Regions from separate parts of the Brenneria izadpanahii genome, predicted to be linked through region 1. Evidence: predicted binding sites of a transcription regulator. Region 1 holds the regulator's gene; each other region holds the start of a gene.
The links. The regulator LexA, encoded in region 1, represses DNA repair genes until DNA is damaged. The targets are predictions, from matches to a motif close to TNCTGTATGTACATACAGNA.
Positions count from the first base shown of each region.

Region 2: a site for LexA is predicted at 1,648-1,667, ahead of HC231_RS10230 (metal-dependent hydrolase). Genes of this name have one in related genera too.
Region 3: a site for LexA is predicted at 2,914-2,933, ahead of dinB (DNA polymerase IV). Genes of this name have one in related genera too.

Region 1 is NZ_CP050854.1:4,644,502-4,649,128, reverse strand. Features, by position in the region: gene plsB (glycerol-3-phosphate 1-O-acyltransferase PlsB) at 1-1,499, opposite strand, end outside; gene HC231_RS20770 (diacylglycerol kinase) at 1,627-1,992, shown strand; gene lexA (transcriptional repressor LexA) at 2,101-2,709, shown strand; gene zur (zinc uptake transcriptional repressor Zur) at 3,473-3,982, opposite strand; gene HC231_RS20755 (pirin family protein) at 4,093-4,627, opposite strand, start outside.
Region 2 is NZ_CP050854.1:2,272,225-2,276,851, forward strand. Features, by position in the region: gene HC231_RS10225 (L-cystine transporter) at 1-844, opposite strand, end outside; gene HC231_RS10230 (metal-dependent hydrolase) at 1,056-1,631, opposite strand; gene HC231_RS10235 (oligogalacturonate-specific porin KdgM family protein) at 2,128-2,847, opposite strand; gene HC231_RS10240 (ABC transporter substrate-binding protein) at 3,600-4,627, opposite strand, start outside.
Region 3 is NZ_CP050854.1:1,132,468-1,137,094, forward strand. Features, by position in the region: gene lpcA (D-sedoheptulose 7-phosphate isomerase) at 1-237, shown strand, start outside; gene HC231_RS04985 (class II glutamine amidotransferase) at 272-1,039, shown strand; gene dpaA (peptidoglycan meso-diaminopimelic acid protein amidase) at 1,010-1,741, opposite strand; gene HC231_RS04995 (class I SAM-dependent methyltransferase) at 2,041-2,811, opposite strand; gene dinB (DNA polymerase IV) at 2,953-4,011, shown strand; gene pepD (beta-Ala-His dipeptidase) at 4,039-4,627, opposite strand, start outside.

The DNA.
Region 1 (4,627 bases):
CTTGGCCGCTGCGCTTCAATCGGATCAATGGCATCGCGCCATTGCGGCACATGCTGATTCAGATAGGCGGTTAACGGCAACGGATCGCCGAAATTCACATAACCTTGTCCAAGATTACGCAGCTTGCGCAAGCCGCGCACCATCTGCATAAAGCCTTCTTTCTCTTTCGTCGCGCCGCGAAGCTCTTTCGCATAGGTTCCAACTTCCATTACGTGCTCATAACCCACGTAGATCGGCACCAGGGTTATGGGGCGCGTACCGCCGCGCAACATGGCCTGAATCGTCATGGCCAGGGTGCCGGTTTTCGGTTCCAGCAAACGTCCGGTGCGCGAACGTCCGCCTTCCATAAAGTATTCGACGGAGTAGCCGCGGGTAAACAGTTCGCCCAAATATTCGCGGAAAATGGTGGAATACAGCTTGTTGCCCTTAAACGTACGGCGGATGAAGAATGCCCCCAGCCGGCGGAAGATCGGGCCGGCCGGCCAGAAATTCAGGTTGATCCCGGCCGCAATGTGCGGAGGAACCAATCCCTGGTGATAGAGTACGTAGGACAACAGCAGGTAATCCATGTGGCTGCGGTGGCAGGGCACGTAGACTATCTCATGCCCGTCCTGCGCCAGTTGCCGCACGCGCTCGGCGTTGTGAACGTTGATCCCCTGATAGAGACGGTTCCAAGTCCAGCCTAATACGCGATCCGATAAGCGAATGGCTTCATAAGAGAAATCGGCGGCAATTTCTTCCATCAAAGCAATGGCATTTTGCTGCGCTCTTTCATGGGAGAGCTTTTTGCTGCGCGCTTCGTCATCAACGGCTTTTTTGATCGCTTTGGAGTTAAGCAGTTTATTAAACAACTCCTGGCGTACCGGAAGACGCGGGCCGACCGCCGCCAGGCGCTGGCGAGCAAAGTGCATGCGGGCGACGCGGGCGAGTTTGTGCGCGATGGTTTTGTCGGTACCGTGTTCGGTCGCCATATAGCGTAATGACACCGGGCTGGAAAAACGGACGAAACTGTCTCGACCCAACCACAGTACGGCAAAAAATTTCTCAATGCCGTTGAGCAGGCGCAGATGCGGCGTTGCCTGATTTTGTCCCTCGCGGCCAGGAGCGCGGCCAAACATGACGGATACCGGCACCATCTGCACGTCCAGCTCGGGATTGCTTTGGTGCAGATCCAGATAGTCGTGAAACAGCTTTACCGATTCCTGTTTGGGTACGTAATAGCGAAAAACCCGCGGACCGTCGTTAATGAAAACGTGACTGGGTAGTTGCGCTCCGCCGATATCGATCGGCTGGAGAGGATCGGGAAGACCTAACGCCTGGCATTTCGCCCTTAGCGTCAGTAAATCCGCCTGAGAATTGTAAGGCAGCACATAGAGGATCGGACGTGAGGGATCCAACCCCAACTCAGCTACGGGGTCTATGGGGATGACCTTACTTTTCACTAACAGTTTGAGTGGAAAATTCAGTAGTTTATAATAAATTTTACGCCAACCTGACATAACAACTTGAAGCCTCTTGTTAGCAATGCGTCGCAAGGATACCAGAAACTGCGCTGGAGATCTGTTGTGATAAGACAACGGAAATGCGTTAAAACGTGAGCGAGCGCTGATAAATAATGGAGGATAGATGAAGAAAGCAACGGGGATAGCCCGGATAATCAAAGCAACTGGGTATTCCCTTCAGGGGTTGAAGCAGGCATGGCGACATGAAGCGGCATTCCGCCAGGAAATTCTGCTGACCGTTATTGGGGCGATCATCGCCTATCTGTTACCTGTAACCTTAGTGGAAAAATTGCTGCTTATCGGGGCAATCGTGTTGATCATGCTATTTGAACTGGTAAACAGCGCGATTGAAGCGATAGTCGATCGTGTCGGTCTTGAACATCATGAATTATCCGGCCGCGCAAAGGACATTGGTTCGGCGGCGGTGTTCGTCGCTATTTTGCTGGCGGCCGTCGTCTGGGGCAGCATTCTCTGGCAGTATTTTGCGTGAAGGCTTCCAGAAATTAATAAAAACCGCGGTTTACTCACATCCTGGTTCCCAATTGGCAATTAGCTGTATATACTCACAGCAAAACTGTATAAACAACCAGGGGGCGGAATGAAAGCATTAACAGCCAGGCAGCAGCAGGTTTACGACCTGATCCGCGATCATCTAGCGCAAACCGGTATGCCGCCAACGCGGGCGGAAATTGCCCAACAGCTGGGGTTCCGTTCACCGAATGCCGCGGAAGAGCATTTGAAGGCGTTGGCGCGTAAAGGCGTGATTGAAATTGTTTCCGGCGCATCGCGCGGTATTCGTCTGTTGATGGAAGAAGAGGCTGGCATTCCGTTGATTGGCCGCGTAGCGGCAGGCGAACCGCTTTTAGCTCAGCAGCATATTGAATGTCATTATCAGGTCGATCCGTCAATGTTCAAACCCAGCGCCGATTTCCTGTTGCGCGTTAGCGGGATGTCGATGAAAGACATTGGTATTATGGATGGCGATTTACTGGCTGTGCATAAAACGCAGGATGTGCATAACGGGCAGGTCGTAGTGGCCCGCATCGAAGATGAAGTAACAGTCAAGCGATTGAAAAAACAGGGTAACACCGTTCATCTTCTGGCTGAAAATGAAGAGTTCGCGCCTATTGTCGTCGATCTGCGTCAACAGAGTTTCTCTATTGAGGGACTGGCCGTCGGCGTTATTCGCAACGGCGACTGGAGTTGATGTCGGCGCGTTGAAAGCCTGGCGTCCATCTGGCTAAGCGGTTATTCGGGTTTAATATTCGCCTCATATTTGGGGCGATATTGATTATCTCTTTCATTCGTGTCGGATATCATTGATGCATTTTGTTGCATTTCCCTCTATCCGATTTGTGGCGCCATTCCTGCTTTTTCCATTAAATTCTAAATATTATATTTCTCAATTGAATTATTAATGATGGCGCTTGAATGTATATTTAAATATTAAAGTGAAACTATTTTCCGCCGTGAATATTAAGGTAAGTTTGTTTTTCACGTTGATATTTTTTTATTTTATTAGCGGTTTTTGCCGATAGTGCGATAATTCACTTTATATGGCGATATTTGCTATGAATAAAGCGCGAGTCAGAGTAGAAACTAAAAACAGAGGGAACGCCCGAACGGGCGGGCGAATGGCGCTTTCGTGGGATGATGAGCGGCCGGACGGCGATGAACCCCTTGATATGCGGTGATCGTCAAAATAACCGGCTAAAAAAGAAGAAGTAGAAGTAAGGTATGGGCAAGCAAGATAACGACGGCTGCTAATCGGTAACGCTGACACGCGCAAGTTCGGATAATGGGTTCCTGTGTCGAGGTGTTAACCATTTGCCGTATTCTTGTGGCGATGACAGTCATGCAGGTTTGGAAAGAGACGAGCGGTTTATTTTCTTTCTGACTGCAAAACTCCGGTTTCAGCGGTATAACCGGGAACAACGGATGTTCCCATCCCATCCTTATCTTAAATTGCGTCAGCGTTTTTTAATGGGAATGGTATGGTCGTGATCGCAGTGGTCGGGTTGTTTGCAGGATGCCACTTCCTGGCAGTCCTCGCAAAATCCGTGAGCCTCAATAATGCTGTGACGCAGGGTGAATCCCGCCTGTTGGGCTAACTGACGCAGCGTCTCTTCCACACCTTCTGTTTGACGTTCGGTGACCTGGCCGCAACGATCGCAGATAAACAGCGCCGAAGTATGGCTGTGATCCTCGATGTGGTGGCAAAGCACATAGCTGTTGGTTGATTCCACCCGATGGATAAATCCCTGCTCCAGCAGGAAATCCAACGCGCGGTACACCGTCGGCGGTTTCGCCTGAGGTTCAGATACCCGTAATAGATCGAGCAGGTCGTATGCGCTGATGGCGCCGGTCTGTTGAGCCATCAGCCGCAGAACTTCCTGCCGTTGCGTTGTCAGGCGTACGCCACGGTGCTGACAAATCTGTTCAGCCTGGGCAAGTAGTTTGTCCTGATTGGTTGAATCCATTGTCATTTAACCTCGACGCAAAAGAAAGAGACAGACATCTTACCACGGCTGAGGGAAAACGTAGAATCAGTGACGCCGAGCGTCGGCAGGCGGATGTACGCGGGGAAAAGTTAAGCGACCAAATCAATTAGCAAAGCGCGTAGCGGCGTTTCAGCCTGGATGGTTAATTCGTCTTCCTGCTGAATGAACGCGCCGTCGCCGCAATACAGCGTATCGCCGCCGTGTTGCTGACTGCTGATAGTGGCCGAGCCGTGGATTGACTGAAGATAGGCTCGATTGCCGTTCAGCTTAATGTTTTTCCGCTCATTGTCCTGCAGCTCAAGGTGGTGAATCCACACCTGCTGACGGAGTTGCAAACTGCCGTCCTCCCCTTCGGGAGAGGCCAATAGGCGGTTGCCGGTTTTATTCAGCGTCAATCGCTGCAGCGGCGTGTTTTCCCGCGTCGGGCAGGCATCGAGCCATAGCTGCATCCGCGTCAGCGGTTTACTGGCGCTGGTATTGTGTTCGCTGTAGCTGACGCTGGGCTGGGTCGCCAGCAGCAAGACGTCGCCGGTTTTGGCATGAATGTGGTGGCCGTGGCTGTCGTGGTATTCCGCTTCGCCTTGCAGGATGATGTTTAAAATATCGACGCGCGGATAAGTGCGG
Region 2 (4,627 bases), 2.4 Mb from region 1:
TCAGCGCGTGAACGCCGAACATGATGGCCAGCCCCAGATAAGACGCCACCACAAAACTGCCCAGCTTAAGGATATCCTGCAGATTGGAACTGGCGACCATTTTGGTCATTAGCGCCAATACGCCGTACGGCGTCAGCCTCATTACCAGACGAACCAGCTTCATGACCCAGGATTGCAATGTATCAATGGCCGTCAGAACGCGCTCGCCTTTTGCCGCGTCGTCTTTGGTCAATTGCAGCGCTGCGATACCGAGGAATACGGCGAAGATAACCACGCTGATGATTGACGTGGGATTGGCGCCGGTCAATTCGGCAAAAGGATTTTTAGGAATGAAGGAAAGAATTATCTGAGGAATGCTCAGATCGGAAACTTTCCCCACGTAGTTATTTTCGATAGCCGTTAAGCGCGCGGTTTCCTGCGCGCCCTGAACCAGCCCGCTGGCGGTCAATCCGAACAGATTCGTAACGAAAACCCCGACCAGCGCGGCGATAAGCGTGGTGAACAGCAGGGTGCCGAGCGTCAGTATGCTGATCTTCCCTAATGAAGAGGCATTATGCAGCTTGGCCACCGAGTTCAGTATGGAAACGAATACCAGCGGCATAACGATCATTTGCAGCAGTTGAACATAGCCGTTGCCGACGATGTTAAACCAGGCGATGGATTGATTAATTACGGGATTACCGCTGCCGTAAATCAGATGTAACGCCAGACCGAACAGCACCCCGACAACCAAACCCAATAACACTTTTTTTGCCAGACTCCACGATTTGTTCTGGCTGGCGTATCCCAGTAAGAACAATAGGGCGGCAAACGCCAGAATATTTACTAGCAGCGGAAAGTTCATCTCCACTTCTCCCTATTAATTAGATGAATAATTTTTTCAGCATGATGAAAAACGCGCTCAAGGATATCAGTTCTTCCATAAGTTTGTTATATGACTGTGAGCTATAAATTATAGCTAACGGTGCGAGCGATCTCCGCTTTTCGGGGATGATATCCGGTTGCGCCTTGTTCGCGAGGCTGTTCCGTAGCAAGCGGTTGAGGCGGTCGGCGGGCTATTTTAACAGTTGGATCACATGTGCCTGCGCTGATTGGATAAGCCTGAAGGATTGTTCGTAAGTGCAGCAGTTCAGGCTTTTCTGCGGCTGGTACAGCGAAAAACCAATAAAAGCGATGCAAAGGAAACGCTCTAGCTGATTACCTTTTTGCCCGTTTAGTATCGGCAGGCGAAAGCGCCAGCGGCAGGGCCAGAGCAGGGGCACCCCGGATGACGTCAGTATATCGGCCGCAATATGGCTTAGGTAACCGACGATCATCGCGTGATAGGCGTCGGTCGGCAGCAGCCAATCAGACGGCAGGCGGGTTTGAATGAAAAACACGCCGGCGATAATGGCGAGTAAACTATGGGTAAAGCCGCGATGGCCGAATGCGCGCGCGATAGGCGCCGATATCCACTTCAACCGTTGTCCAAGCAGGGATTTAGGGTGATCGATATCCGGCAGGAGGGACGTCAGCAGCGCGCCCGGAATGATATGCCACCAGTCTCCCGCTGCCAGTTCCGGCGATAACTCCACTTTTTTAGCCAGGATTGCACAGGCAACAGAGAATAGGACATGTCCTTCCGCAGTCATTAAACGTCTCGAACAAAACTGTTATTTTATACAGTATAAAAGATTGTGATGATCTGCGGAAGTAGTTACAGCGTAACTATTTATTGCTAATACGGTATTTTGTTCCATCCTGCTGCGCCGCGGCCGTTTATTCTCCCGTGGCGGCGCCAGCTATTTAATAACCGGGACGGCGGCTGAAATGGCGTCGGCGCCGCGAACGCCATGATTGCCTTCCCGAAACGATGAATTTCTGGCGCTATATGGCGGCAAGCATCGCCAGGCCGTTATCGGCGGTGAGTGAGGAGGGCATCAATGGTATGAAACGCCGGAACATATAGTTGGGAGGCTTTATGGCTGGTGTGAGCGCGTTATTAATAAAAAAAGAGGGCAGTCATTGTCTCGGAGAAAAAGATGACTGCCCTGAAATCAGGAAAATAGATCAATAGCCAACATTCATATATAAAAAGGGTAATTCAGACACAATAATGACAAACGCAATTCTAATAATGCGGCGTTATTAGAAGTTGTACTGCACGCCTACGCGGTAACGAGTCTGGCGGTGATCGGACTTGCCATCCTGAGCCACATTCCCGACAGCGACAAATGGCTTCCAGTTTTTATCCAGCTTATAGGCCAGCTTTACATCATGGTCGATATTATAGGTTTCATTATCGTATTGGTAAGCGCCGGCCTTGTTCGCCTTTTTATAGTCCATTTCATAATCAATCTGGAAATCTTTCAGGAATTTATAGGTGAGCGTGCCGGTAAGATTATAGCCGTTTTCCTGGGTGCTATTTGAACTGCCGATATTTGAACTTTTTCTCAGGTAGTAAGGCCGGTAACGCAGCGAGTAGGACAGATCGTCAGTGATATTGACTTTACCGCGCAAATAAGGACGGTAATTATTGGACGAAGAACTGGAATCTAACGAGAATCCCGGTTCAAGAGAAAAGGTTTTATTAAAATTATAAACGTAGCTGGCAACGACTTCAGTACCATTACTAACGGTTTCATGATAAGGCTTATTTGGCGTGGTCTCTTGCGACGGTTCGCCATTTTTCCATTTTGCTTCAACGGATAGGCCGAAACCATTGGCAAAACGATGGGAGATCAGCAGACGATCGCGATGATCATTCTTTGGCGTATCTTTCATTTCATGGCGGTAATCGATAGTAACGGCCATTGCATTAATACTGATAAGAGATGTAACTGCCAGAGCTAATGATTTTAATTTCATTGTTATATTACCTGTGTGATTAAAAGACGCTTAATAAAATGACTTCCTAATTCGAGCTCTATTTTATTTACCCGTATTATTCGTTCTGTGATCGAGATCGTTCGAGTAAAGAAAAAATAAAACGATGTTTCAAAATGTGACGATGATCTTAATGATGATATATTTTGTTTCAATTTAAATGAAAAACAACTGGCGTGCATTGCTATATTATTGGCATGTGAAAAATTTGTTTTGTTATTAATTCTTGTTTTTGTTTTTTATGTAACTCATTGATTTTTATTTATTATAAAAATAAATATATGATTTATTTTTTTAAATCTTACAGATTACCAATTATAAAATATACTTTCCGTGATCTGCGTTTTCATTGTTGATGATATTTGAAATAATGTTTTGTTTTTATTTTTTGTTATTTGTGGTTGGCAGTGTTTTGAATTAATTGAAATATCATAAGATGGATGGCGATCGTGATGAGTGATTGTGTTTCTTGCCGTGTTTAAGACTATCTTTGATGGGGGGATGAGGTTTATCTTGATTTGTGATTTCTATTGAGTTAAGCGTTTGGGCTGTTTTGAGCCGGCTGAAATATCTACTGGAATGAGTGTATTAAGCGCTGACTCCGATGCCGGGGGGAAATGCTTTTTAAGATGATTAATGCAAGATTTATTATCAAAAAACATTGAACGGTCGTGACAATAAAAATCCCTGCCGTATAAGCGGCAGGGATGGATACGCTAGAAGGATAATTTCTGCTATCGCATAGCGCGTTTTAAAATACGTTCAGACTGGCGCTGGAAGTATTTCGCTGTTTCCTCAACAGATTTCTGACCGTAATCGATATACTGAATGGCATCGCCGAACAGGGACACGATTTGCGGATCGTCAAAATAGGGCGAAACGCTGGTTTCGTGAGGCAGCGCCAGCGCCAGATTCAATCCGGTAACCGCGGGAGAATCATCTTTAATGACGCCGTCGGCGGTTAACTGCGCCACCGCGGCCTTGCTTAGCGGTACGCCACGCTCTAATCCCAGCGCCTGGACGCCTTCTTTGCTGTTTAGCAGGAAGTTAATCAGCATCGCGGACTCTTTGGGATGCTTAGTCGATTTACCAATAGACAGCATCTGGGCCGGTTTAAAGAACAGGCCGGCATCTTTGGCGCCCGGCAGCATCGGGTAGCTGCCCAGTTCCAGCTTCCCCGGCGGTTGCAGGTTGTCGGAGTACTTGGTAATCGTCGAGTTCCACATATAGGTGCCGCCCCAGTCGCCCAGGATCCACGGTTTCATCTCATACATGTTGCTCTTGCCGAAAGAGGCATAGTGTTTCGCTGACGGCATCACATGGCTATCAACCAGCTTTTTGTACATATCGAAAAATTCAACCCACTGGGCATCGGTGTATGAAAATTTCTTATTTTTCTCGTCTACGGCCGGAATATTGTATTTTTGCACCATATAGGAGTTAAGCAGAGCCAGAGAATCTTGATGCTCCAACACGATTGGATAGACTTGATCTCCCAGTTTCTCTTTGAACACGTTGCCGGCATTGAGCAGCTCATCCCAGGTTTTAGGGTAGTCCAGACCGGCCTTTTTCCAGGTTTCGGTGTTGAAATAGAACACGCGGGCGGTGACGGAAATAGGGATGCCGTTCAGCTTGCCTTCAACCGTGGTGGATTGCAGATCCAGCGGATTGAATTGCCCCAGATCCAACACATCCTTCATTTTATTCAGGTCGTAAAAACCATCGCCGGTTTTAGAGAAGATCGGCAACCAGTTCCAGTTAG
Region 3 (4,627 bases), 1.8 Mb from region 1:
GGGATCTCAACTTCCGGCAACTCCGGCAATATTATTAAAGCCATCGCAGCGGCTAAGGCCAAAGGCATGAAAGTTATCACGCTGACGGGCAAAGACGGCGGCAAAATGGCCGGTACGGCGGATGTGGAAATCCGCGTGCCCCATTTCGGTTACGCCGACCGTATTCAGGAAATCCATATCAAGGTGATTCATATCCTGATCCAGCTGATCGAAAAAGAGATGGTTGCTAACGGATAACGGAAGACGCGCAAGAGAGGTTAAGAGATTTACCATGTGTGAACTGCTTGGGATGAGCGCAAACGTACCGACCGATATCTGTTTCAGTTTTACCGGGTTGGTGCAGCGTGGCGGTCTGACGGGGCCGCACCGGGATGGTTGGGGAATTACGTTTTATGAAGGGCATGGCTGCCGGACGTTCAAGGATCCCCTGCCAAGCTGTAGCTCGCCGATAGCCCGGTTGGTGCAGGACTATCCGATTAAATCCTGCGCTGTGGTGTCGCATATCCGTCAGGCGAATCGGGGATCCGTGGCGCTGGAAAATACCCATCCGTTTACGCGCGAACTTTGGGGCAGGAACTGGACGTTCGCCCATAACGGGCAATTAAAAGGGTATCGTTCGTTAAAAACCGGCACGTTCCGGCCTGTCGGCCAGACGGACAGCGAATATGCGTTCTGTTGGCTGCTGTATCAACTGTCGCAACGCTATCCGCGCACGCCGGGAAACTGGCCCGCGGTGTTTCGCTATATTGCCGGGCAGGCGGATTTGCTGCGGAAAAAGGGCGTGTTTAACATGCTGCTGTCCGACGGGCAATTTGTGATGGGGTACTGCTCCACCAATCTTTATTGGATCACCCGGCGCGCGCCGTTTGGTAAGGCGACGTTGCTGGATCAGGATGTGGAAATTGATTTTCAACAACAGACCACGCCGAACGACGTCGTCACGGTGTTGGCGACGCAGCCGCTGACGGGAAATGAAACCTGGCATAAGATCATGCCAGGCGAATTCGTCTTATTTTGTTTCGGTGAACGCGTAATTTGATACCGGCTTGCTGGTCATCAACGGCGGATTGACGACGTACTGCCCGTTGAACACCGTGATGGCCGGTGGCTGATAATGTTGATTGAAATAGGCATAGCCCGGCTGCAACTGACGCCAGAACGAGTAGTAGGTGGAATTACGGTGGCGTTGCATATTGCGCTCCGTCATGCGGAACGGGTAAATGGCGAGCTCTATTTTCGCCTGCCCGTTAAGCAGCGCCTGTTCGGCGTAACGATAGATCTCGTCAATGTAATTATTGGTCATGGCGTAGCAGCCCACCGAAACGCATTCACCGTGGATCATCAGATAACGGCCGGAATACCCTTGTGATTTATCATATTCGTTGGGAAATCCAATATTAATCGCACGATAATAACGGCTGTCCGGTTTGAGCTGGCGGAGATCGATCTGATAGAAACCCTCAGGGCTTTTCAAATCCCCCTCGATACGTTTCGGCCCAAGACCGCCCGAATATTTACAAATTGGATAATTTTCCAATAAGCGATATTCATTTCCTATTTTTGCGTAGAGTTCTAATACTCTCTCTTCCTTAAATATCTGAATATAGATCGGAGAGCCCAATAATTGCCGCTTTAAATTTTTTGCTATCGGCGCGGGTTCACTGGCTTCACTGGCGGAGCAGGTAACAGCAAGGGATGGCAAAAAAAACAGCATCGCAAATGACAGCGCGATTTTTTGCATTGTTGATCCTGGTAAATAAAAGCTGTGCTACAAAACAACGGGGATAACTATTGTCTGTCTTCCCGTATTCCTTTTGCCATTAGGCGAATATAAAACGGTTTCACATTATCACTGCCTTAATTTTAATCAAGAGTGAAAACCGATAAAAAAGCTAATTTCATGATGAAAGCGTTGCGCGGAGGTTTATCCGCCAGGCTGACTATAAAAAATAGTGTTTAAGGGACAACAGTTTTACGAAAATGACGTTTGCTGCTGCCCATTATTTATTCAGATGGGAAAGCGTAACATGTAATCAGTGATTACAATTTTGTCGCTTCGAACATCATAATATCCGTCACAAAAGAGCCGTCATCCTGTACTTCAAAATGCTGGGCGACTTCCGCGGACAGCGTTTTTTGCAGTTCGCGGATTGCGGCGGCGAAGTGTTCGGGCGTTCGCATGCGCGCGATCCAACTGCCGAACTCCAGCGTCAGACGATCGCTGGCGACGTTACGCACGATAAAGCCGGCATCGGTAAACATCGTCAGCCATTCTCCGGGCGAGTAATCGCGCACGTGGGAAGTATCACGCAGTTTTTCCACGGTCTGTAAATAGATATCCAGCACCGGATGGCCCGGCGATACCACATCCATCATGATGACCAGACCGCCCGGCTTCAGAACCCTGCGGATTTCACGCAGCGCCTGTCCGACATCATGCCAGTGGTGGGCGGAGTAGCGGCTGATAACGATATCGGCACTGGCGTCGGCAAACGGCAGCGACTCGGCGACGCCTTGCTGGGTGCGGATGTTGGTCAAGTTTCTTTGTTCGGCGGCCTGAGCGACGACCTCCAGCATTTGCGCGGAAAGATCATAGGCCACAACGTTCGCCGTCACCTGCGCCGCCGCGAAACTGGCGTGCCCGGCGCCGCATCCCACATCGATAACGCAGGCATGGGGAAAAGGGCTCAGCAAAGCGGACAGACGTTCCAAATCTTTGCCTTGCGCATGCACCGAACTGGTCAGATAGTTTTTTGCCTGTGAACCGAACTGGCGCTCGACGCTATTACTATGACTCTGTTTACTTTCCATCGTGATTCCCATCTCTGATAAAACGGCGGTTTGGCATAGAGACTGACAGATTAACACGGAAATAACATAGGCAAGCTTCCCAACTTGTGCGCAAGAATTTATATATGTATATTTATACAGTACCGTTGTGGGAGGGGGAGCATGCGCAAAATTATTCATGTCGATATGGACTGCTTTTACGCAGCGATTGAGATGCGTGATAATCCGCGTCTGCGCGATATCCCTCTGGCGATCGGCGGCAGCGCCGACCGGCGCGGCGTGATCTGTACCGCCAATTACCCTGCCCGGCGGTACGGCATTCATAGCGCGATGGCGACGGCGACCGCCTTGCGCTTGTGCCCGCAACTGACGTTGCTCTCCGGGCGAATGGAGGTCTATAAAGCCGCTTCTCGCCAGATACGCGACATCTTTGCGCGTTATACCTCGCTGATTGAGCCGCTCTCCCTTGATGAAGCCTATCTGGATGTCACCGATAGCCCCCACTGCAACGGTTCTGCGACGCTGATGGCGGAAGAGATCCGGCAGGCGATTTTCGACGAGCTTAATCTGACCGCCTCGGCGGGAGTGGCGCCCATCAAATTTCTGGCCAAAGTCGCCTCCGAACAGAATAAACCCAATGGCCAGTACGTTATCACGCCGGATAAGGTGGATGCGTTTTTACGGCAGTTGCCGTTAGCGAAGATCCCCGGCGTTGGCAAAGTGACGGCCAAGCGGCTGGAAGAGAAGGGCATGCTGACCTGCGCCGATGTGCGCAATCACGATCTGGCCGAATTATTAAAACGTTTCGGTAAATTCGGGCGGGTTTTGTGGGAGCGCTGCCACGGAATTGATGAACGCGCCGTATCGCCGGACCGGTTACGCAAGTCGGTTGGCGTTGAGAAGACGCTGGCGCGGGATATTCATCACTGGCATGAGTGCGAAGGTTTGATCGAGCAGCTCTATCAGGAACTTGAGTTCCGTTTAAAACGGGTAAAGCCCGATCTGCATATCGCGCGCCAGGGAGTAAAACTGAAGTTCGATGACTTTCGCCAGACCACGCAGGAACACGTATGGCCGGTGTTGAACAAGCAGGATTTGCTTACGCTGGCGCAGCAAACCTGGGAAGAAAGGCGCGATAAGCGCGGCGTTCGGCTGGTGGGGCTACACGTTACGCTGCTCGATCCGCTGATTGAGCGTCAGCTGGTTTTTAATTGGGAGTAAGCGGCTTCGAAAAGCCGCTTGATATAGTTAGGCGCGTTCGGGGATCGCCTTCAGCAATGCGGTCAGCAACTGCCAGTATTGGCCGACGCTGGCGATATGCACCTGTTCGTCCGGCGAGTGCGGCCCGGTGATGGTCGGCCCGATGGAGACCATATCCATATCAGGGTACGGCTTTTTGAACAATCCGCATTCCAGTCCGGCGTGGATAACCATGATGTTCGGCGTTTTATTGAACAATTTCTGGTAGGTTTCCCGCACTAACTGCATCACCTGGGATGTCGCGTCGGGTTGCCAGCCAGGGTAACCGCCTTTGGGCGTGGTCTGCGCGCCGGCCAGTTGACCCAGGGCCGTCAGCGTGCCGACGACGGCATCTTTGCCGCTGTCGATCAGCGAGCGAATCAGGCAGTTAATTTCGGCTTGTTTTTCATCCATGGTAACCACGCCGATGTTGAGCGAGGTTTCAACTACGCCTTTCGCCACGTCGCTCATGCGGATTACGCCGTTCGGCATGGCGTTCAGCAAGGCCAGTAACCGGGCGCTGATGTTTTTGGTCAGCGCTTGGGCGCCGCTGTCCGATGTTTCTACCTGCAGGGACAGGTTTTTCTCCACCGCCGCC